3 regions of the Comamonas endophytica genome follow, and region 1 is predicted to be linked to each of the others. Evidence: predicted binding sites of a transcription regulator. Region 1 holds the regulator's gene; each other region holds the start of a gene.
What was found. The regulator LexA, encoded in region 1, represses DNA repair genes until DNA is damaged. The targets are predictions, from matches to a motif close to ACTGTATNNNNATACAGT.

Region 1 (7,073 bases):
GGCCAAGCAGATCGTCATCGCCACGGGCTCGAACGCGCGTGCGCTGCCCGGCGTGCCCTTCGACGAAGTCAACGTGCTGTCCAACGACGGCGCGCTGCGCGTGGGCGCCACCCCCAAGAAGCTGGGCCTGATCGGCGCCGGCGTCATCGGCCTGGAAATGGGCTCGGTCTGGCGCCGCCTGGGCGCGGAAGTCACTGTGCTCGAGGGCATGGACAAGTTCCTGGCCGCGGTGGACGAACAGATCGCCAAGGAAGCCAAGAAGGCCTTCGACAAGCAGGGCCTGAAGATCGAGATGGGCGTCAAGATCGGCGAAGTCCAGGTCAGCGACCAGGGCGTGAACGTGAACTACACGGATGCCAAGGGCGAAGCGCAGACGCTGTCCGTGGACAAGCTCATCGTGTCCATCGGCCGCACCGCCAACACCATCGGCCTGAACGCCGAAGCCGTGGGCCTGGCGCTGGACGAGCGCGGCGCGATCGTCGTCGACGATGACTGCAAGACCAACCTGCCTGGCGTCTGGGCAGTGGGCGACGTGGTGCGCGGCCCGATGCTGGCGCACAAGGCCGAGGAAGAGGGCGTGGCCGTGGCCGAGCGCATCGCCGGCCAGCACGGCCATGTGAACTTCGCCACTGTGCCGTGGGTCATCTACACCAGCCCCGAGATCGCATGGGTCGGCCGCACCGAGCAGCAGCTCAAGGCCGATGGCGTGAAGTACAAGGCCGGCACCTTCCCGTTCCTGGCCAACGGCCGTGCGCGCGCGCTGGGCGACACGACCGGCATGGTCAAGTTCCTGGCCGACGCCGAGACCGACGAGATCCTGGGCGTGCACATGGTCGGCCCGGTCGTTTCGGAACTGATCTCCGAAGCCGTGGTGGCAATGGAGTTCAAGGCATCGAGCGAAGACATCGCACGCATCTGCCACGCCCATCCTTCGCTGTCCGAAGCAACCAAGGAAGCGGCACTGGCCGTGGACAAGCGCACGCTGAACTTCTGATCAGCCTGCTCTTGAGCGGCGGTGAGCACACCGCCGCATCCGCCGAAAGTGCCTGGGTATCGGGCGCTTTCGGCTTTTGTCTTTTCACACCAGCACCGTGAGCCCGCATGTCCCAGTCCGTCCGTGAGGCCTATGAGGCCGAATTGCTTGCCAAAGGCTTTCAAAGCGATCCCGCGCAGCTGCGCGCCGTCGAGGCCCTGCAGCGCTGCGCCGACGAATGGGCGGTCTACAAGAGCAAGCGCTCGAACGCGCTGAAGAAGCTGATCAACCGTCCCGAGATTCCCAAGGGCGTCTATATGTATGGCGGCGTGGGCCGCGGCAAGAGCTTCCTGATGGAGTGCTTCTTCAACGCCGTGCCACTCAAGCGCAAGGTGCGCCTGCACTTCCACGAGTTCATGCGCGAGGTGCACCGCGAACTGGCGACGCTGCAGGGCGTGCAGGACCCGCTCGAAGTGCTGGGCGCGAGCATCGCCAGGAAATACAAGCTCATCTGCTTCGACGAGTTCCACGTCGCGGACATCACGGACGCGATGATCCTGCACCGTTTGCTGGTGGCGCTGTTCGACAACGGCGTGGGTTTCGTCACGACATCGAACTTCACGCCCGATGGCCTCTACCCCAACGGCCTGCACCGCGACCGCATCCTGCCGGCCATCGACCTGCTCAATGAGCGCATGGAAGTCGTCAACGTCGACAACGGCACCGACTACCGCCGCCGCACCCTGGAGATGGTCAAGCTCTACCATACGCCGCTGGGCCCGGAGGCCGATGCGGCCATGGAGGAAGCCTTCGACCGGCTGGCGGAGGTGCACGACGAGGACCCGGTGCTGCATATCGAGGCCCGCGAGATCCGCGCGCGCCGGCGCGCCGGCGGTGTGGTGTGGTTCGATTTCAAGACGTTGTGCGGCGGCCCGCGCTCGCAAAACGATTACCTGGAGATCGCCACGCAGTTCCACACCGTGCTGCTGTCCGACGTGCCCTTCATGCCGGTCAACATGGCCTCGCCCGCGCGGCGCTTCACCTGGCTGATCGATGTGCTCTATGACCGCAGGGTCAAGCTGATCCTGTCGGCTGCGGTGCCCCCCGAGCAGCTCTACACTGAAGGTCCCCTGGCCCACGAATTCCCGCGCACCGTCTCGCGTCTCAACGAGATGCAGTCGCAGGAATTCCTGTCGCTCGAGCACCGCTTGGTGGATACCAGCCTGACCTGAGGCCCTTGCCCATGCACCGTGTGTCTTTCCTTTTTCCCACCACCGCGCTGTGGCCGCGTGCCGGCGCACTGGCGCTGGCCTTGCCGTTGCTGTCGGGCTTGGTCCACGCGCAGCCTGCAGCCGCCGATACCCAGGTCGTGTCAGATGCAGTGAAGGCCGAGCGCGCCGCAACGCGCAAGCGTATTGCTGCCGAACGCGCGGCCATCGCCCAGCGGCGCAGCGAGGAAGAGACCGCGTGCTACCAGCGTTTCGCGGTCGAGGATTGCCTGAACGCGGCGCGCACCCGCGCGCGCCTGGCCGACAACGCGCTGCGCGCTGAGGAAAGCGCCATCAACAGTGCCGAGCGGCGCGAGAAATCGGCCGAGCAGTTGCGTGCCGTGGAGCGCAAGGTCGAGGAGAAAAGGCGGCAGGCTCCCGACGCATCCAGTGGCATGGAAGGCAAAATACGCACTGCCCCGCAGCCCAGGCCCAGGGCGACCGAGGCGCCCACCGCCCAGGACCTGGTCGAAGTCCAGGCCGCGCGCGCCCGGGAGGCACGAGAACGCGCCCAGGCCCAGTCGCAGCGCCAGCAGGCCCATGCTGCCGAGCAAGCCCGCAAGCAGGCCAAGGACGCAGAGGATCGCGCGGCAGCGCGCCAGCGCTATGAGAAAAAACAGCGCGAAGCCGCGGAACGGCGCGAGCGCCAGCGCGCCAAGGCGGCGGAATCCACCAAGAAGGCGGCTCCATTGCCGCCGCTTGCGCCCTGACGTGGCTCGGCCGAACGGCTGCGGTCTCGACCAATCAAGACATACTTCGATAGGCTCAGGCCAAACGGGCGCCAAGCCCATGGCCCGTCCGTCCCGAGCTTGTCGAAGGATGAATGTCTCCGGCTCTTGACTGAAGACGCACTTCGACAGGCCGGGTGTGAACGCAAGGACCTTGCGACCCGCGAAGGCTTTGCAGTCATCGCCAAAATGCGCGAGAAGCCTGGTCCAAGCCAGTAGGCCGCTTGCGGCTTGGAAGCAAAGGCGTCTGGTTTGGACGGGGAGGGATGGCGCGGCGTGCAGTCAACTCGATGCCTGATACAAGCCTGGCCGGCCGCGCCTGGCCGGCCCCGCCTGGCATCGGGCGCAGCGTCTCGAGAGCATCCTCGCCGATGACAGGGTGCGGCCGGCCAGGTAGAGCAGGTTTGCGAATAAGAGAATGGGTTTGCAGCGATTGCGCCACTGTGCACGACGGAGATGTGAATGCTGCCAAAAACATTCTCGCGGCGGGGCATCGCCGTCTTGCAGAAGGAATAAGCGTCTCGTCAAGGCGGCGAGGGTGTCAACCGCAAGCGTACTCATTGAACTCCATTCGGTTGAGCGCCGCACACACATCCGCCATGCGCCCAGACATCAGCAGCCGGCCGCCCTGGGTCTGGCCTTCGTTGCGCAGGATGCGCACACCACTGTGCACGGGCAGGCCGGCCTGCGGCAGGCTGGCTGGACGCGGGGCAGGGCGCTTGGACGCGACACGGGTCAAAGGCAGGGAAGGAAAGTCCAGCGCCGCCGGGGATTGCCCGAAAAGCATGTCGTTCTGGGCATGGCGCGAGTAAGGCAGGGCCTGCAAAGCGAATTGCATGTGGTAACTCCAGCAAAGTGATAAGACAGCCGCACACATTCGGGCGCAGCCGTGCTTCAGCCCGAAAGGCCGAGGGTGCAATGCATGGGCCAGAGGCCCTGCGGGGAAAGCGAGGCCTGTTACATGAACAGGGTGTTGCGGATCAGGCCGACGGCCAGGCCCTCGATGGCAAAGGGTTCATCGGGCTGGACATGGATGACCGGGAAGTCCGGGTTCTCCGGAAGCAGCTCGATGCCGCTGCGCGTGCGGCGCAGGCGCTTGACGGTGACTTCGTCGCCTAGGCGCGCGACTACAATCTGCCCGTCGCGCGCTTCCTTGCTGGCCTGTACTGCCAGCAGGTCGCCGTCCATGATGCCGGCATCGCGCATCGACATGCCGCGCACCTTCAGCAGGTAGTCGGGCTTGGCCTGGAACAGGCTGGGCTCGACGGCATAGGTCTGGTCGATATGCTCCTGGGCCAGGATGGGCGAGCCGGCGGCAACGCGGCCGACCAACGGCAGCACCAGCGAGGCGATTGCCGTGATGGGCGAGCCAAAGCTTGCGCCGCGTGCGGCGTTGATGTTGCGCACGGTGTCGTGGCGTAGGCGGATGCCGCGCGAGGTGCCGCTGACCAGCTCGATGACGCCCTTGCGCGCCAGGGCCTTCAAGTGCTCTTCGGCAGCGTTGGCGGAACGGAAACCCAGCGTGCCGGCAATTTCGGCCCGGGTCGGGGGCGCCCCGGTACGTTCGATGGCGGACTGGATCAGATCCAGGATTTGCTGCTGTCGCGGCGTGAGCTTCGGATGGTCGAGCATGGCAGTCCTTCAATGGGTGTCAGCGGCAGGCTGAATTCTCTATGTTTTTTTATACAGTGGCTGTATTTTTCACCAGTTTTCAAGGGGCCGCAAGTGGGCAATTCAAATAGTGTGGTGATATTGGCCACAGGCGGAACGATCGCGGGCACGGCTGCGGATGCTTCGCAGACGGTAGGCTATACGGCAGCGCAGCTGGGCGTGGATCAACTGCTGGCTGCGGTGCCCGATCTCGCGCAGGTGGCGGGTGGCGATCTGCTGGCCGAGCAGGTGGCACAGCTCGACAGCAAGGATATGGACAGCGCCACCTGGACCACGCTTGCCCACCGCTGCATGCATTGGCTGGCACAGGACGAGGTGGGTGCGCTCGTGATCACCCACGGGACGGACACGCTGGAAGAGACCGCCTGGTTCCTGCATCTCGTGCTGCCTCCAGGCAAGCCGGTGGTGCTGACCTGCGCGATGCGGCCGGCCACGGCCTTGCTGGCCGACGGCCCGCAGAATCTGCGCGATGCCGTGACATGCGCGGTGGATGCGCAAGCGCGGGGCGTGCTGGTGGTGGCTGCGGGGCAGGTGCACAGCGCGCGCGCCGTGCGCAAGTTCCATCCCTACAGGGTCGATGCCTTCACATCGGACGATAAAGGCGTGCTGGGCTGGGTCGAGGAGGGCCGGGTGCGCTGGCAGCGGCCGCCCGAGCCGGTGGATGCGCAGCGCGGGGCATTTGCCGCACTGCTGCGGCGCCTGCCGGATCCAGCGGCATGGCCATGGGTCGAACTGGTCAGCAGCCATGCGGGCTGCGATGGTCGCGCGGTCGATGCACTGCTGGCACAGGGCGTGCAGGGATTCGTGGTGGCCGCGACGGGCAATGGCACGCTGCATCGAACGCTCGAGCCGGCGCTTCAGCGCGCGTTGAGCGCGGGCGTGCCGGTTCGGGTCGGCACCCGTTGCAGCGAAGGGCAGCTGGTGGCGGCACAGGACGCGCCGCCAGCCGATGTGCCGATGCAGCCCCGCCCCGTGGATCTGCCGCCGCTCAAGGCGCGCATCCTGTTGCAGCTGGAACTGCTGGCCGCGCAGCACTAGCGCACGACGCAAAAAGGCCGCGGTCCGAAGACGCGGCCTGAAGTCGTTCCTTGACCCGGCGCCGCAGGCAGCGCCGGTCAAGCCAGTCAGCTTTCCAGAGCGGCGAAGGCGCGCGCAGTGATTTCTTCCACCGTGCCCATGCCGCTGATCGCACGGTATTGGGGCGCCTGGGCCGCATCCTGCAGTGCCCAGTTGCGGTAGTAATCGACCAGCGGACGGGTCTGGTCGCTGTAGACCTGCAGGCGCTTCTGCACGGTTTCTTCCTTGTCGTCCTCGCGCTGCACCAGGTCTTCACCGGTCTCGTCGTCCTTGCCGGCCACCTTGGGCGGGTTGAACTTCACGTGGTAGGTGCGGCCCGAAGCCGGGTGCGAGCGGCGGCCGCTCATGCGCTCGACGATGGCCTCGAAGGGCACATCGATCTCCAGCACGAAGTCGAGCTTGACGCCCGCGGTCTTCAGGGCGTCGGCCTGCGGAATGGTGCGCGGGAAGCCATCGAACAGGAAGCCGTTGGCGCAGTCTTCCTGCTGGATGCGTTCCTTGACCAGGCCGATGATGAGGTCGTCGCTGACCAGCTGGCCCGCGTCCATCACGGCCTTGGCCTGCTGGCCCAGCGGGGTGCCGGCCTTGACGGCGGCGCGCAGCATGTCGCCGGTCGAAATCTGCGGGATGCCGTACTTCTGGCAGATGAAAGCAGCCTGTGTGCCTTTGCCGGCGCCGGGCGCGCCCAACAAGATCAGTTTCATGGAGATCCTCGAAGAGTTGAAATTCTTTTGGACAACAAAGGAGCCGGCGGGCAGCGCGCCGGCCGGCTCCATGTCGCGTTTTTTCGCGGCAAGGATAGCACGCGTGCACCCTTGTGGGGACCTACACCGTGATGGTTTCGTGACAGTCGCGCAACCGGCTTCATCGGCCGGATGGCGTTTCCTTGCCTGTAATATTTCCTATTTTCTGTTATTTCAGAAATAACTGTTCTTCTTGGCCGAGAGCCCGAAGCGGCGCGCGGGCTTGTCCCGCGAGGCGCCCGCAAGAAGCTTGCTCCTCAGCCCAGCAAGGCGCGCACGCGTTCGAGATCGGCTGGCGTGTCGACTCCCGCTCCGGGCGCATCGTGCGTGACATGCACCGCGATGCGGTGCCCATGCCAGAGCGCGCGCAGCTGCTCCAGCGCCTCCAGCGCCTCGGTGGGCGCCGGCGCGAGCTTCGGGAACTGGCGCAGGAAACCCGCGCGGTAGCTGTAGATGCCCACATGGCGCAGCGGCGCGAAGCCCGCGTGGCCGGCCAGCGCCGCCGGGTCGTTCCACCATGGCTGGCCGGCATGGTCGCGGGCGAAAGGAATCGGTGCCCGGCTGAAGTACTGCGCCAGGCCCTGCGCATCGCAGACCACCTTCACCACATTGG
Region 2 (7,073 bases), 830 kb from region 1:
TGCGCTTCATCGACCAGAATGCCGACCTTCCACTGGTGCGCCAGCGTCAGCGCGTGCAGCATGGCCGCGCCGTCGTAGAAGTAGTTGTAGTCGCCCACCACCACATCGCTCCAGCGCGCCATCTCCTGCGTGAGGTAGTAGGGACAGACCTCGTGCGCCAGCGCCACCTCGCGCAGCCGCGCGCTGTCCCAGACCGCATGCACTTCAAGCACTGCAGCGCGCGCGGCCGGCAAGCGGTCATAGAAGCCCTTGGCCAGCGGGCAGGAGTCGCCATGGCAGGCCTTGTCGGGGTGCTCGCAGCTTTTCTCGCGCGACTGCAGCGTGATGGCGCGCAGCGGAGGGCCGCCCCGCAGCGCCGCGCCGCCGGCCCCGATGGCATGGTTGACATGGCCCAGCGCCTGCGTCGCCAGGCCATGACCCGTGCCCTTGGCGGTCAGGAAGAAAATGCGGTCCAGGCCCTGCCCGGGGCAGGCCTTGAGCATGGGAAACAGCGTGCCGATGGTCTTGCCGATGCCCGTCGGTGCCTGCGCCATCAGGCAGTTGCCGGCCTCGGGCGCGCGCGCGCAGCGGTACACGGCCACCGACAGCGCGCGCTGGCCGGCGCGGAAATCGCCCAGCGGAAAGGCCAGCGCCGCCAGCGCCTCGTCGCGCGCACGCCGGTGCGCGTCTTCGCTCTGCGCCCAGCGCAGGAAGCGCGCGCATTGCGCCTCGAAGAACGCCTGCAGCTCGGCGGCCTCGAAGCCCTGCGCGATCGCATCCTCCTTCTGCGTGGTGATGTTGAAGTAGATGAGCGCGATCTTCAGCCGCGGCAGCGCGCGCTCGGTGCACAGCAGATGGCCATAGATCTTCGCCTGCGCCCAGTGCAGCGCGCGGTGGTTGGCGCGGATGGCCGTCAGATTGCCGCGGTAGGTCTTTATTTCCTCGAGCTGCCCGGCCTGCGGGTCGAACCCGTCGGCGCGCCCGCGCACGCGCAGCGACTCGTACTGTCCCTGCAGCGGCAGCTCGGCCTCGTATTCCGGGCCACGCCGCGACTGCACCAGCGCGTGGCCCTCGATGCCCTGCTGCGCCGTGGGCGCGGGCGTGAAGCGCAGGTCGAGGTCTCCCTGCTTGGCGGTGAATTCGCAAAGCGTGCGCACGGAGACGGTGTAGCTCACGGACCGTCCCCGGGGCCTGCGCGCCACTGCACATGGCAGACGCTGACCGGAATGCCATGCCCGCGGCAGTACTGCAGCCAGCGGATCTGGTTGTCCTGCAGCTTGTCGCCTGGCCCCTTGACCTCTACCAGCTCGTAGCGCTTCTCGTCGGGCCAGAAGCGCACCAGGTCGGGAAAGCCCGTGCGGTTGGCCTTGACGTCCGCCAGCAGCCGCGTGAACAGCAGCTTCAGATGCGCGGCGCCGATGCATTCCAGCGCCAGCAGCAGCAGCGGCTCGGACAGCGTGCCCCAGAAGACGAAGGGCGACTGCAGCCCGTGCTTGGCGGCATAGCGCTCGAGAATCACGGCCTTGTAGTCGGGCGTGTCGAGCAGCGCCAGGCAGCGCGCGAATTCCTGCGCGCGGCGCTGGGTGAAGTCGGGTGCGCTCAGGTCGGCGGGCGCGCTCTGGAAGGGGTGGAAGAAGGCGCCTTGCACCGGCGCGAAGATCGCCGGCCAGCACAGCAGCCCGAACAGCGAATTGATGAGCGCATTCTCGACATAGAACACCGGCGCCGCCTCGCTGTGCCAATGCTGGCGCAGCACGTATTCGACGGACATCGGCACCGCAGGCGGATCGAGCACGATGTCCGAGCGCAGCTGCGACAGCGCCTGCGCCGCGCCCGGGCGCCGGCCCGGCGCGCCCTGGCCCGCGCTGCGCTGCAGCCGCGGCAGCATGCGCAGGAGCTTCTGCAATTCCTCGTCGCTCTCGGGCGAGCGCTGCGCCTCGAGCGCGCCGGCGAGCGCCTCTTCATGGCGCTCCAGGCGCTCGAGCACGCGCAGGCGCCGGTGGCGCGCGCCGGGGTAGCTGCACTGCGCATAGGTCAGCAGCGCCTCGTCCCATTGCTGCGCGCGCTCGCAGGCATGGCCCAGGCGCAGCAGCAGCTTGGCGCGGCGCTGCTCCAGCCAGGGGTTGGCGCTGCGGCAGGCCTCGATGGCCTGGCGCATGGCTGCGGCATCGGCGCCACCCTCGAGCGCCTCGCGGCAGGCATGCAGCGCAAGATACGCGTCGATGTCGGCGCGCGTCTGGAAGGCGCGCGAGGCGGCGTCGAAAGCCACGCTTTCATACCGGAACACGCCCAGGTCGGCAAGAACGAACTCCGTCCAGTCCTGGCGCAGATTGCCGAAGAACATCAGCCGCAGCCGCTCGCTCAAAGCGCCCAGCATGACGCGCCAGACCGGCTCGCTGGCCTGCGGGTGCCATTCGGCATAGGGGCGGGGTTCGGCGTGGACCTCGCCCAGCGCCAGCAGCCAGTCCGACTTGCGCGTGCCGCCGCCGCGCTCGGGCGGCGCAAACAGCGGCGCCAGCTCGCTCTTGGTGTGCAGGTCGAACAGCTCCTCCAGATGCATGGGCGCGCGCGCGTCGAGCCAGCCCAGCGCCAGCAGCGGCCCGGTGGCGGCGCAGACTTCGGGAATCTCCTCGTAGACCAGCTTGGAGGCGCGGAACCACGGCCCGCGGCGCATCAGCATGCGCACCAGCAGCGCGCGCGACATGGCCGGCAGCGCCGCGAACTGGGCGAGGAAATCATGCTCGGCGCCATCGAGCAGGTCGCTGTAGCGCTGCGCGATCCAGTCCAGCGCGCGCTCGAAGTTGTGCAGGTAGTAATAGCGGTGCGGGGGCACCGGGATGGACGCGCTCATGGTGTGCCGGACCGGGTGCTGGCCACGGGCAGGCCAGGATCATCAACCGGGGAATAAGGCGGTACTGTACATAACTACATGTTTGGAGCGCCTGCGACAAACCCATGGAATGGGCTTTGCTACTAGGTCTGTAGCGAGGACTCACCCGCAGGCGCAGCGGGCGCAAGAATCCAGTCGGAATGCCTGGCCATCAGGTCCATGCCCACGGCGCGCACCGCCGCCATGGCCTCCTGGGCAATGGTTGTGGGCGTGCCCAGCCGGCGCGTCACGATGCCCACCGAGCGCACCGGGCCGTCGGCGATCTCCGAGACCTGCAGCCCGCGCAGGCTCTGCATCGGCATCATGCCCAGATAGGGCAGCACCGCGACGCCGAGGCCCGACTTGACGAACCCGGCAATGGTGCCGACCTGGTCGAGCTGCATCTTCGGGCGGAACTCCATGCCGCGCTGCAGGAAGGCCGCGCTCATGTAGCGCATGGCGGTGCTGGCATCGGTCATGGTTATCAGCGGCAAGCCGGCCAGGTCGTCGAGCCGCATGCGCGGCGCGAGCCGCCGGCGCCAGGGGCCACACGACAGCAGCACGAAGCGGTCGCGCAGCACCTCCTCGTAGTGCAGCTCGGGGTGCGAGGGAGCGACCGAGGCCAGTGCGAAGTCCACCTGGTAGTGGAGCAGCCGCTGCACGCAGGCGTTGTTGGAGCAATCGTGGATCGTGATCTGCGGCGCCGCGAAGCGCCGCTCCAGCCCGGCGCAGACCGCTGGCAGCATGCCGGTGGCCAGCGAGGGCAGGGAGGCAATGGCCAGCTGGCGCGCTTCTTCCTCAGCGGAAGACAGCATGCGCTGCAGGCCCGCGTCGTATTCGCCGATGACGGTGCGCGCCATGGCCGCCAGGCGCTTGCCGCCCGGCGTGAGCTGCACGCTGCGCGTGGTGCGCTCGAACAGCGGCAGGCCCAGCGTCTCCTCCAGATCGCGTATGGCCTTGCTCAGCGAGGGCTGGGTCATGAACAGCTGCTCGGCGGTCTTGCTGAAATTCAACGACTCGGACAGCGCGAGAAACATGCGCAGATGGCGCGGCGGGAGATTCATTCCGCCATTCTATAAATCCTGCCCAAGAAAGAATTTAAAAAATATATGTGCCACGCATAGCATCGACGCATGCATCCCGGATGCGCCGCCGTGGCGCCCTCCGAGCGATGGCCAAAAAGGAGACAAGGTGCTGGATCTCACAGGCAAGGTGGCATTGGTGATGGGCTGCGGCGCGGTCGCGCAGGGCTGGGGCAATGGGCGGGCGACGGCCGTGCTGCTGGCACGGCAGGGGGCAAAGGTCTACGGCACGGACCTGTCGCTGGAGCAGGCCGAGGAAACGCAGCGCCTGGTGGCGCAGGAGGGCGGCGACTGCCATGTCGGTGCCTGCGACGTGACGCGCGCCGACGAGGTGGCGCGTGCCGTCGCAGACTGCGTGCAGCGCTTCGGGCGCATCGACATCCTGGTCAACAACGTCGGGCTGTCGCAGCCGGGCGGGCCGGTGGACATGGACGAAGCCGTCTGGGACGCGCAGCTGCAGGTCAATCTCAAGGGCACTTTCCTGTCATGCAAGCACGTCATTCCGCACATGCGCGCGCAGGGCGGCGGGGCCATCGTCAACGTGTCTTCGGTGGCCGGGCTGCGCTATGTGGGCAAGCCGCAGGTGGCCTATGCCACCGCCAAGGCCGGCCTGCTGCACTTCACGCACACCACCGCCGTGATCCACGCGCCCGAAGGCATCCGCCTGAACTGCGTGGTGCCGGGGCTGATGCACACGCCGCTGATCGAGGGCCTGGCGCAGAAATACGCCAAGGGCGACACGCAAGGCTTCATCGACCACCGCAACAACCAGGTGCCGATGAGGCACATGGGCACCGGCTGGGACACCGCGCACGCGGTGCTGTTTCTCGTGGCCGACGAAAGCCGCTACGTCACGGGCACCGAGATCGTGGTCGATGGCGGGCTGGTCGCCGCGACACGCTGAACCCCAAGCCGCGGCCGCCGCGCGGGGGCGCAGACGGCCGCGGCCACATGCATCACAACAGAAGGAGACACACATGCTTGATCGCCGTCACTGGCTTGCTGGCGCCTGCGCCTCGCTGGCCCTGGGATTTTCCGCCGGCGCCCTGGCGCAGGGCTATCCGAGCCAATCCATCCGCCTGATCGTGCCCTTTGCGCCGGGCGGCGCCGTGGACCAGACCGCGCGCACCATCAGCCAGGCGCTGGGCGAGCGGCTCGGGCAGGCCGTGGTCATCGACAACAAGCCCGGCGCCAGCGGCGCGCTCGGCGCCACCGACCTGCACCGCGCCAAACCCGACGGCTACACGCTGATGCTGGCGCTGGACTCGCAGGCGGTGAACCATCTGATTGTCAAGAACCTGCCCTTCGACACCTTCAAGGGCTTCGACTACCTGAGCCTGCTGGTGACGACGCCGCAGATCCTGGTGACGCGCAACGAGGTGCCGGCGAAGAACCTGCCCGAGCTCGTGGCCTATCTGCAGGGCCATCCCAAGAGCTCCTATGGCTCGGCGGGCACGGCCTCGGCCGGCCATGTGAACAGCGCGCAGCTGTCGCTGGCCCGGGGTCTGAAGACCGAGCATGTGCCCTACAAGGGCGCGGCCCCGCTGTTGACGGACCTGCTGGGCGGCCATATCGACTATGCGTTTGCGGGTCTCTCGGTCATGCTGCCGCATATCAAGGCCGGCAAGATCCGGGCGATTGCCGTGAGCTCGCCGCAGCGCTCGTCGCAGCTGCCCGACGTGCCGGCGATGAACGAGAGCATTCCCGGCTTCGAGTTCCCGACCTGGATCGGGCTGGTCGCGCCGCCGGGCCTGCCGGCCGACGTACGCGAGAAGCTGCTCAAGACCGTGCACGATGTCATGCACGACCCGGCCATCGTGAAGCGCTTCAACGACAACGCCTTCGATGTCGTCAACAGCACGCCGCAGGCCTTTGCCGAGCGCGTGCGCAAGGACTCGGAGCTGATGGCCGATCTGGTCAAGCGCAAGATTGTCAATGCCGACTGAACCCCATCCTTCACTTCATTCACAAGGTATTCCATGGCCCGTATCCCCTACGCCGACTGCAGCAGCGAGGCCGTGCGCCCGCTGGCCGAGCGCATCGTTGCCGAGCGCGGCAGCATCCTGCACCTCTATCAGATGCTGCTGCACAGCACGCCCATCGCCGAGGGCTGGCTGACCTACCTGACCGCGATCCGCCAGCAAAGCAGCCTTCCCGGCGCGCTGCGCGAGCTGATCATCATGCGCGTGGCACTGGTGAACAAGGCGCCCTACGAGGCGCAGCAGCACGCGCCCATCGCGCTGCAGGAGGGCGTGTCGCAGGCCCAGCTCGATGCGCTGCAGGACTGGGAGCCAAGCGATGCATTCACCGCCGAGCAGCGTGCCGTGCTGGCCTATACCGACGCGATGACGCGCCAGGTGCAGGTGCCTGACGACATCTTTGCCGCGGTTTCGGCCCGGTACGAACCCGCGCAGCTGGTGGAGATCACGGCCACGGTGGCGGCCTACAACATGGTGTCGCGCTTTCTCGAGGCGCTGCAGATCCATTCGCACGACGTGCGCTGAAGGCATGCAGGCATCGATCCTGTTTTGAGCTTGACGATCCACAGGCACAATCGCTGCATTTGCGCATCCTGGCGGGATCGCCAATTTCAAAACACGAGGGTCACAATGTCTGCTGTTCTTGCTTCGCGCTTTCTGATGGGTGTTGCCACGCTGGCCGTGGGTTCGATGCCGCTGCTGGCCCAGGCCCAGGCGCCCGCGCCGATCAAGGTGGGCGTGGCGCTGGATATCTCCGGTCCGTTTGCCGCGCCCGGCGCCGAGATCCGCGATGGCCTGAACCTGGCGGTGAAGCTGCTGGGCAACAAGCTGGGCGGCGTGCCGGCCGAATTCATCCAGGCCGACATGGCGGGCAACCCCGAGCAGGCGCGCCAGCTGGTGGACCGCATGATCCAGCGCGAGAAGATCGACCTGTTCACCGGCCCCGTGGCCTCGAACGTGGCGCTGGCCGTGGGCCCGACGCTGTTTGCCGCCAAGGTGCCGTACCTGTCGCCCAACGCCGGCCCGAGCCAGCTCGCGGGCGCGCAGTGCAATGCCTATTTCTTCGGCACCAGCTACCAGAACGACTCGATGCACGAGGCCGCGGGCCAGTACGCGGCCACCAAGGGCTACAGCAAGGTCGTGATCATGGCGCCCAACTACCCG
Region 3 (7,073 bases), 1.1 Mb from region 1:
GACCTTGGGGTTGGACAGCTCCTCGATCTCCTCGAGCACCTTCTGCGCCGAGACGCCCGGCGGCAGCTCGGTGACCACCATCTGCCACTGGCCGCGCGCCAGTTCCTCGATCTTCCAGCGCGCGCGCACCTTGAGGCTGCCGCGGCCGGTGCGGTAGGCATCGGCGATGTCGGACGCGCTGCTGATGATCTGCCCGCCGCCCGGATAGTCGGGACCCTGGATGAATTGCGCCAGATCGGCCTGGGTCAGTTGCGGCTTCTTGATCAGCGCGACGCAGGCATCGGCCACCTCGCGCAGGTTGTGGCTCGGGATCTCGGTGGCCAGGCCCACGGCGATGCCGCTGGCGCCGTTGAGCAGGCTGAAAGGCAGCCGCGCGGGCAGCTGGCGCGGCTCCTGGGTCGAGCCGTCGTAGTTGGGCGCGAAGTCCACCGTGCCCTCGTCGATCTCGTCGAGCAGCAGGCCGGTGATCTTCGACAGCCGCGCCTCGGTGTAGCGCATGGCCGCAGCGCCGTCGCCGTCGCGGCTGCCGAAATTGCCCTGGCCGTCGACCAGCGGATAGCGCTGCGCGAAGTCCTGCGCCATGCGCACCAGCGCGTCATAGGCTGACTGGTCGCCATGCGGGTGGAAGCGCCCCAGCACATCGCCGACCACGCGCGCGCTCTTGACGGGACGCGCAGCGGTATTGCCCGAGTAGCCCAGGCCCATGCGGTCCATTGCATAGAGGATGCGCCGCTGCACCGGCTTGAGGCCGTCGCAGACATCGGGGAGGGCTCGGCCCTTGACCACCGACAGCGCGTATTCGAGGTAGGCGCGCTGCGCATAGGTTCCCAGGTCCAGCGCATCGCCATTGGCTTGCACCGCGAGGTCCAAAGTATCTTGATCGCTCATTGTTCTCGTTTCTCGTCGAAAGTCCCGCTGGCGCCGCCAGGCAGCGTCATGCGGATGCGTGAGGACCGTGCGCCGCCTTCGGCGCGGGCCGCGGCGACCGGCGCCAGCGGCTGGAGCTGGCGGTACAGCGCCAGCACGGTCTTCACATAGTTTTGTGTTTCACGGTAGGGCGGGATCTTCTGCCCGGCGCGGCGCACCGCGCCCTCGCCGGCGTTGTAGGCCGCCAGCGCCAGCTCGAGCCGGCCGTCGAACAGGTCCAGCAGATGCGCCAGATAGCGCGCGCCCGCGGGCACATTGACGGCCGGGTCGTGCAGCTGCTGCGCCAGGCTGCGCGTGCGGGTAGGCGCGACGCCGAAGCGCTCGGCCGTGGCCGGCATCAGCTGCATCAGCCCGAGCGCGCCCTTGGGCGAGACCGCCAGGGTATCGAAGCCCGATTCGGTGGCAATGACGGCCTTGAGCAGCGCGTAGTCGACGCCGCTGCGCTCGGCCGCGCGGCGCAGGTGTGGACGCGCACTCTTGTAGGCCGGCAACAAGTCGAAATACGACTGCACGCGCGTACGCGCGGCCGGCGCCGTACCCGGCTGCATGGGCGCGGCGATGTCGAGTTCGGAATCGAAGCGCGGGCCGCGGAAGAACAGCGTGTAGCGCTCGTCGAGCTGCTCGGCCGCGAAATGCGTCACGCCGCGCGCATCGACAAACGCCCAGAGATCGGCGCGCGCGCCACCCGCCGCCGCCAGCCCCAGGCACAGCAGGCCCGCCGCCAGCAGGCGGTGGCGGGAGCTGCGGCGCAGCAGGGGGCGGGCCGGGCAGGTCATGGCTCAGATATCGACTTCCACGGCATCGCCATGCAGCTCCATGAGCTCGCGGCGGGCCGCGGCCTCGCCCTTGCCCATCAGCTTGGTGATGACGTCCTCGGACTCCGCGAAACCCAGGTTCAGCAGCTGCACCGGCAGCAGGCGGCGCGTGTCGGGGTTCAGCGTGGTGTCCCAGAGCTGCTCGGCGTTCATCTCGCCCAGGCCCTTGAAGCGGCTGACCTGGCACTTCTCGCGCGGCACGCCGTCCTTGGCGCACTTGTCGAGGATCGCCGCCAGCTCGTTGTCGTCGAGCGCATAGACCTTGGCCGCGGGCTTCTTGCCGCGCGCCGGCACGTCGACGCGGAACAGCGGCGGCAGCGCCACGTGGATATGCCCGGCCTCGACCAGCTTGGGGAAGTGGCGGAAGAACAGCGTCAGCAAGAGCACCTGGATGTGCGAGCCGTCGACGTCGGCATCCGACAGGATGCAGACCTTTCCATAGCGCAGGCCGGACAGGTCGGGCGAATCGTTCGGGCCGTGCGGATCGACGCCGATCGCCACCGAGATGTCGTGGATCTCGTTGTTGGCGAACAGCCGGTCCCGGTCGACCTCCCAGGTGTTGAGCACCTTGCCGCGCAGCGGCAGCACGGCCTGGGTTTCCTTGTCGCGACCCATCTTGGCGCTGCCGCCGGCGGAATCACCCTCGACCAGGAAGACTTCGTTGTGCGCGATGTCGCGGCTCTCGCAGTCGGTGAGCTTGCCCGGCAACACCGCCACGCCCGAGCCCTTGCGCTTTTCGACCTTCTGGCCGGCCTTCTGGCGGCTTTGCGCGGCCTTGATCGCCAGCTCGGCGAGCTTCTTGCCCCATTCCACATGCTGGTTGAGCCACAGCTCGAGGATCGGGCGCACGAAGCCCGACACCAGGCGCACCGCGTCGCGCGAGTTCAGCCGCTCCTTGATCTGGCCCTGGAACTGCGGGTCGAGCACCTTGGCGTTGAGCACATAGCTGGCGCGCGCGAACACGTCGTCGGGCATCAGCTTCACACCCTTGGGCAGCAGCGAATGCAGCTCGATGAAGTTCTTCACCGCCTGGAACAGGCCGTCGCGCAGGCCGCTTTCATGGGTGCCGCCGGCGGTGGTGGGAATCAGGTTGACATAGCTCTCGCGCACTGCCGCGCCGTCCTCGGTGAAGGCCACGCACCAGGCCGCGCCCTCGCCCTCGGAAAAGCTGTCGTTGTGGCGGTCGGCAAAGCCCTCGCCCTCGAACATGGGAATCGCGGGCTCGCCATGCAGGTTCTGCTGCAGGTAGTCGCGCAGGCCGCCCTTGTACTGCCAGACCTGGGGCGCCTCGCGCGTCTTCTCGTTGACCAGGGTCACGGTGACGCCGGGCATCAGCACCGCCTTGCTGCGCAGCAGGTGCACCAGCTCGCCCATGGGCAGCTGCGCGGTCTCGAAATACTTCGCATCGGGCCAGACGCGCACCGTGGTGCCGCGCTTGCGCTCGCCGCTGGTGAGCGGCTGCACCTGCAGCGGCTCGATCACGTCGCCCGCGCCGAACACCAAGCGCGCGCTGTGGCCGTCGCGAAAGCTGGTGACTTCCATGCGCGTCGAGAGCGCATTGGTCACCGAGACGCCCACGCCGTGCAGGCCGCCGGAGAAGCTGTAGGCGCCGCCCTGGCCCTTGTCGAACTTGCCGCCCGCGTGCAGGCGCGTGAACACCAGCTCGATGACCGGCGCGTTCTCCTCGGGATGCAGGCCGTAGGGGATGCCGCGGCCATCGTCCTCGACGCTGACCGAATGGTCGGCATGCAGGGTGAACTTGATCTTCTTGCCGTAGCCGGCCAGGGCCTCGTCGGCGGCGTTGTCCAGCACCTCCTGCAGGATGTGCAGGGGGTTGTCGGTGCGCGTGTACATGCCCGGGCGCTGCTTGACGGGCTCGAGGCCCTTGAGCACGCGGATCGAGCCTTCGGAGTACGCGCTCGTGGAGGAGGATGAGGGTTTTGCTGCCATGGGCTGGGATTGTAGTGCGGCGCAAAGCAAAAAGCTGTATGGACACACAGCATACCCTGCAGCGCGTGCAGTGTCGCGCGGATGCCTGCGCCGCGAGGTCAATCTGGATACATTTGCATCATCATGCAAAAAACAAGCTCAAAACCACTTTCCATGATGCAGGTGCTGTTGTGCGGGGGCGCAATCGTTACCTTGTCCATGGGCATCCGCCATGGCTTCGGCCTGTGGCTGCAACCCATCACGCAGGAGATGGGCTGGACGCGCGAGTCCTTCGCCATGGCCATCGCCATCCAGAACATCGCCTGGGGCGTCATGGGTATCTTCGTCGGCATGGTGGCCGACCGCTTCGGCGCCTTCCGCGTGCTGCTGGCGGGCGCCGCGGCCTATGCGCTGGGCCTGACGGGCATGGCGCTGTCGACCACGCCGCTGTGGTTTGCGCTCACCGCCGGGCTGCTGATCGGCGCGGCCCAGGCCGGCACCACCTATGCGGTGATCTTCGGCGTGCTGGGGCGGCAGATTCCTGCCGAGCGCCGCTCCTGGGCCATGGGCGTGATAGCGGCCACGGGCTCCTTCGGCCAGTTCTTCATGGTGCCCGTGGAGGGCGCACTGATCGCGCAGATCGGCTGGTCGAACGCGCTGGTCGTGCTGGCCATGCTGGTGCTGATGATCGTGCCGCTGGCCTTCGGCCTGCGCGAGCCCGGCTTTGCCGGCAGCCGGAGCGCGGCCCCGCGCCAGCAGAGCGTGGCCCAGGCGGCGGCCGAGGCGCTGCGCACACCCAGCTTCCTGCTGCTCACGGCGGGCTACTTCGTCTGCGGCTTCCAGGTCATGTTCATCGGCGTGCACATGCCCAGCTACCTCAAGGACTACGGCCTCGCGCCGCAGGTGGCGAGCTACTCGCTGGCGCTGGTCGGACTGTTCAATATCTTCGGCACCTATCTGGCGGGCAACCTGGGGCAGCATTTCCCCAAGCGCTACCTGCTGGCGGGCATCTATTCCCTGCGCTCGGTGGTGACGGTGGCCTTCCTGCTGGCGCCGCTGTCGCCCTGGACGGTCTATGCTTTTTCCGCAGCCATGGGTTTCCTGTGGCTGTCCACGGTGCCGCTGACCAACGCCACGGTGGCGCAGCTCTTCGGCGTGCAGCACCTGTCCATGCTGGGAGGCTTCGTGTTCTTCAGCCACCAGGTCGGCAGCTTCCTGGGCGTCTGGCTGGGCGGCTATCTCTACGACCGCAGCGGCAGCTATGACATCGTGTGGTATCTGTCGATCGCGCTGGGCATCTTTGCGGCGCTGGTCAACCTGCCGATCCGGGAAGCGCCTGTGCAGCGCCAGCCGGTGGCGGCCTGAGCCATGGCCCGGCGTTCCTTGCTCCTGCGCGTGCTGGGCTGGGCGCTGGTTGCGCTGGTGCTGGCGGGGGTGTTCGGGATGTATACGGATCCGGAATTCATGCGGGTGATGGCGGATCAGGTGTGGGCTTGTTTTTAAAAAAGACCAATATGCCCTTTACACGAGGTTCGGCCCTTCATCCTTCGACGGGGCCGCCCAGGCAAGCTCAGGACGAACGGTTTAAAAACACCGTTCGCACTGATCCTGAGCCTGTCGAAGGATCGAAGGGTGTCTCGCGATGTGTGCACCGTTCGCACTGAGCCTGTCCAAGTGCCGGTTTTGATCCGCAGGGCTGGGTTTCCACTCCACAATTCATCAATGTTCCACACCCCCTCCCCCTGGATCCAACGCTTCACCCATCTGGTCCCCGCGGGCGGCACCGTGCTCGATGTAGCCTGTGGACATGGCCGCCATCTGCACTGGTTTGCCGAGCACGGCCATCCGGGCCTAGGAATCGACCGCTCGCAGGAAGCGCTGGCCGCGCTGCCCGCATCGGCGCAGCGGCTGTGCGCCGACATCGAAAACGGCGCCTGGCCGCTGCCGGGCACGCAGTTCGACGCGGTCGTGGTCACGAACTACCTGTGGCGCGCGCTGCTGCCCACGCTGGTGGCGAGCGTCGCACCCGGTGGCGTGCTGCTCTACGAAACCTTTGCCGCGGGCAACGCGCGTTTCGGCAAGCCCTCGCGCCCGGACTTCCTGCTGCAGCCGGGCGAGCTCCTGCACGCCTGCGCGGGCGAGTTGCAAGTCGTTGCCTATGAAGATGGATTTCTCGACAATCCCCCCCGCTGCGTGCAGCGCATTGCGGCGCGGCGCCCGCTGCCGGGCAGCGAGGCCCCTGCGGCGCTCTGAGGGAGCGCTTTTTCCTCCGGGAAACCGCCTGCGCTCCGGGGATGCCCTGGCAAGCGCGCTAATGATTGCGCGCACTCGTTAGAATGTCTCTTTCCCGTTTCCAATTGCGGACATGACCTCTTCCACCGTCGCTCTCACCGGCAGCATTGTTGCCCTCGTCACCCCCATGCACGAAGACGGTAGCGTCGACTACCCGAGCCTGCGCAAACTGATCGACTGGCACATTGCCGAAGGCACCGACTGCATTGGCGTGGTGGGCACCACCGGTGAATCCCCCACCGTCAATGTGGAAGAGCACTGCGAAATCATCCGCGTGGCCGTCGAGCAGGCCGCCAAGCGCGTGCCGATCATGGCCGGCTGCGGTGCCAACTCCACGCAGGAAGCCATCGAACTGGCACGCTTTGCCAAGGCCGTCGGCGCCGACAGCCAGCTGCAGGTCGTGCCCTACTACAACAAGCCCACGCAGGAAGGCCAGTACCAGCACTTCAAGGCCATTGCCGAGGCCGTGGGCGATCTGCCGACGATCCTCTACAACGTGCCCGGCCGCACCATGGCCGACATGCTGCACGACACCGTCCTGCGCCTGGCGCAGATCCCCGGCATCATCGGCATCAAGGAAGCCACGGGCAACATCGAGCGCGCCCAGTGGCTCATCCGCGACGTGCCCGCCGGCTTCGGCGTGTATTCCGGCGATGATCCGACCGCGGTGGCGCTGATGCTCTGCGGCGGCCATGGCAACGTCAGCGTCACGGCCAACATCGCGCCGCGCCTGATGAGCGAGCTGTGCCGGGCGGCGCTGGCCGGCGACGTGCAGCGCGCGATGCAGATCCAGCGCCAGCTGATGCCGGTGCACCGCAACCTGTTCATCGAGGCCAACCCGATTCCCGTGAAGTGGGCCGTGGCGCGCATGGGCCTGTGCGGCGGCACAATGCGCCTGCCGATGACGCAGCTGAGCCCCCAAAATGTCGACGCGGTCGAGAGCGCAATGCGCTCCGCAGAGCTGATCTGAGCTGCGTCCCCCCATCAGAGCACGAGGATAATTCGCGTGAAACCAACTACTGCACGTCTTGGCCTGCTGGGCCTTGCCATGGCGCTGTCCGCCTGCACCACCTTCACTTCGGAAAAGATCGACTACAAGAGCGCGGCCAA

Region 2: a site for LexA is predicted at 2,894-2,911, ahead of M9799_RS11955 (VRR-NUC domain-containing protein). Genes of this name have one in related genera too.
Region 3: a site for LexA is predicted at 3,726-3,743, ahead of M9799_RS03605 (DNA topoisomerase IV subunit B). Genes of this name have one in related genera too.

What each region holds. Positions count from the first base shown of each region.
Region 1 covers NZ_CP106881.1:3,465,137-3,472,209, forward strand. Annotated here, with positions in the region: gene lpdA (dihydrolipoyl dehydrogenase) at 1-994, shown strand, start outside; gene zapE (cell division protein ZapE) at 1,102-2,205, shown strand; gene M9799_RS15745 (hypothetical protein) at 2,217-2,951, shown strand; partial or broken gene M9799_RS20665 (hypothetical protein) at 3,341-3,409, shown strand; gene M9799_RS15755 (hypothetical protein) at 3,511-3,807, opposite strand; gene lexA (transcriptional repressor LexA) at 3,927-4,601, opposite strand; gene M9799_RS15765 (asparaginase) at 4,695-5,678, shown strand; gene adk (adenylate kinase) at 5,765-6,421, opposite strand; gene M9799_RS15775 (hypothetical protein) at 6,420-6,644, shown strand; gene kdsB (3-deoxy-manno-octulosonate cytidylyltransferase) at 6,718-7,073, opposite strand, start outside.
Region 2 covers NZ_CP106881.1:2,634,187-2,641,259, forward strand. Annotated here, with positions in the region: gene M9799_RS11950 (ATP-dependent DNA helicase) at 1-1,154, opposite strand, end outside; gene M9799_RS11955 (VRR-NUC domain-containing protein) at 1,151-2,830, opposite strand; gene M9799_RS11960 (LysR family transcriptional regulator) at 2,953-3,912, opposite strand; gene M9799_RS11965 (SDR family NAD(P)-dependent oxidoreductase) at 4,040-4,834, shown strand; gene M9799_RS11970 (Bug family tripartite tricarboxylate transporter substrate binding protein) at 4,908-5,876, shown strand; gene M9799_RS11975 (carboxymuconolactone decarboxylase family protein) at 5,910-6,434, shown strand; gene M9799_RS11980 (ABC transporter substrate-binding protein) at 6,540-7,073, shown strand, end outside.
Region 3 covers NZ_CP106881.1:837,831-844,903, forward strand. Annotated here, with positions in the region: gene parC (DNA topoisomerase IV subunit A) at 1-888, opposite strand, end outside; gene M9799_RS03600 (lytic transglycosylase domain-containing protein) at 885-1,703, opposite strand; gene M9799_RS03605 (DNA topoisomerase IV subunit B) at 1,707-3,692, opposite strand; gene M9799_RS03610 (MFS transporter) at 3,846-5,036, shown strand; gene M9799_RS03615 (hypothetical protein) at 5,040-5,174, shown strand; gene M9799_RS03620 (class I SAM-dependent methyltransferase) at 5,394-5,924, shown strand; gene dapA (4-hydroxy-tetrahydrodipicolinate synthase) at 6,037-6,933, shown strand; gene bamC (outer membrane protein assembly factor BamC) at 6,970-7,073, shown strand, end outside.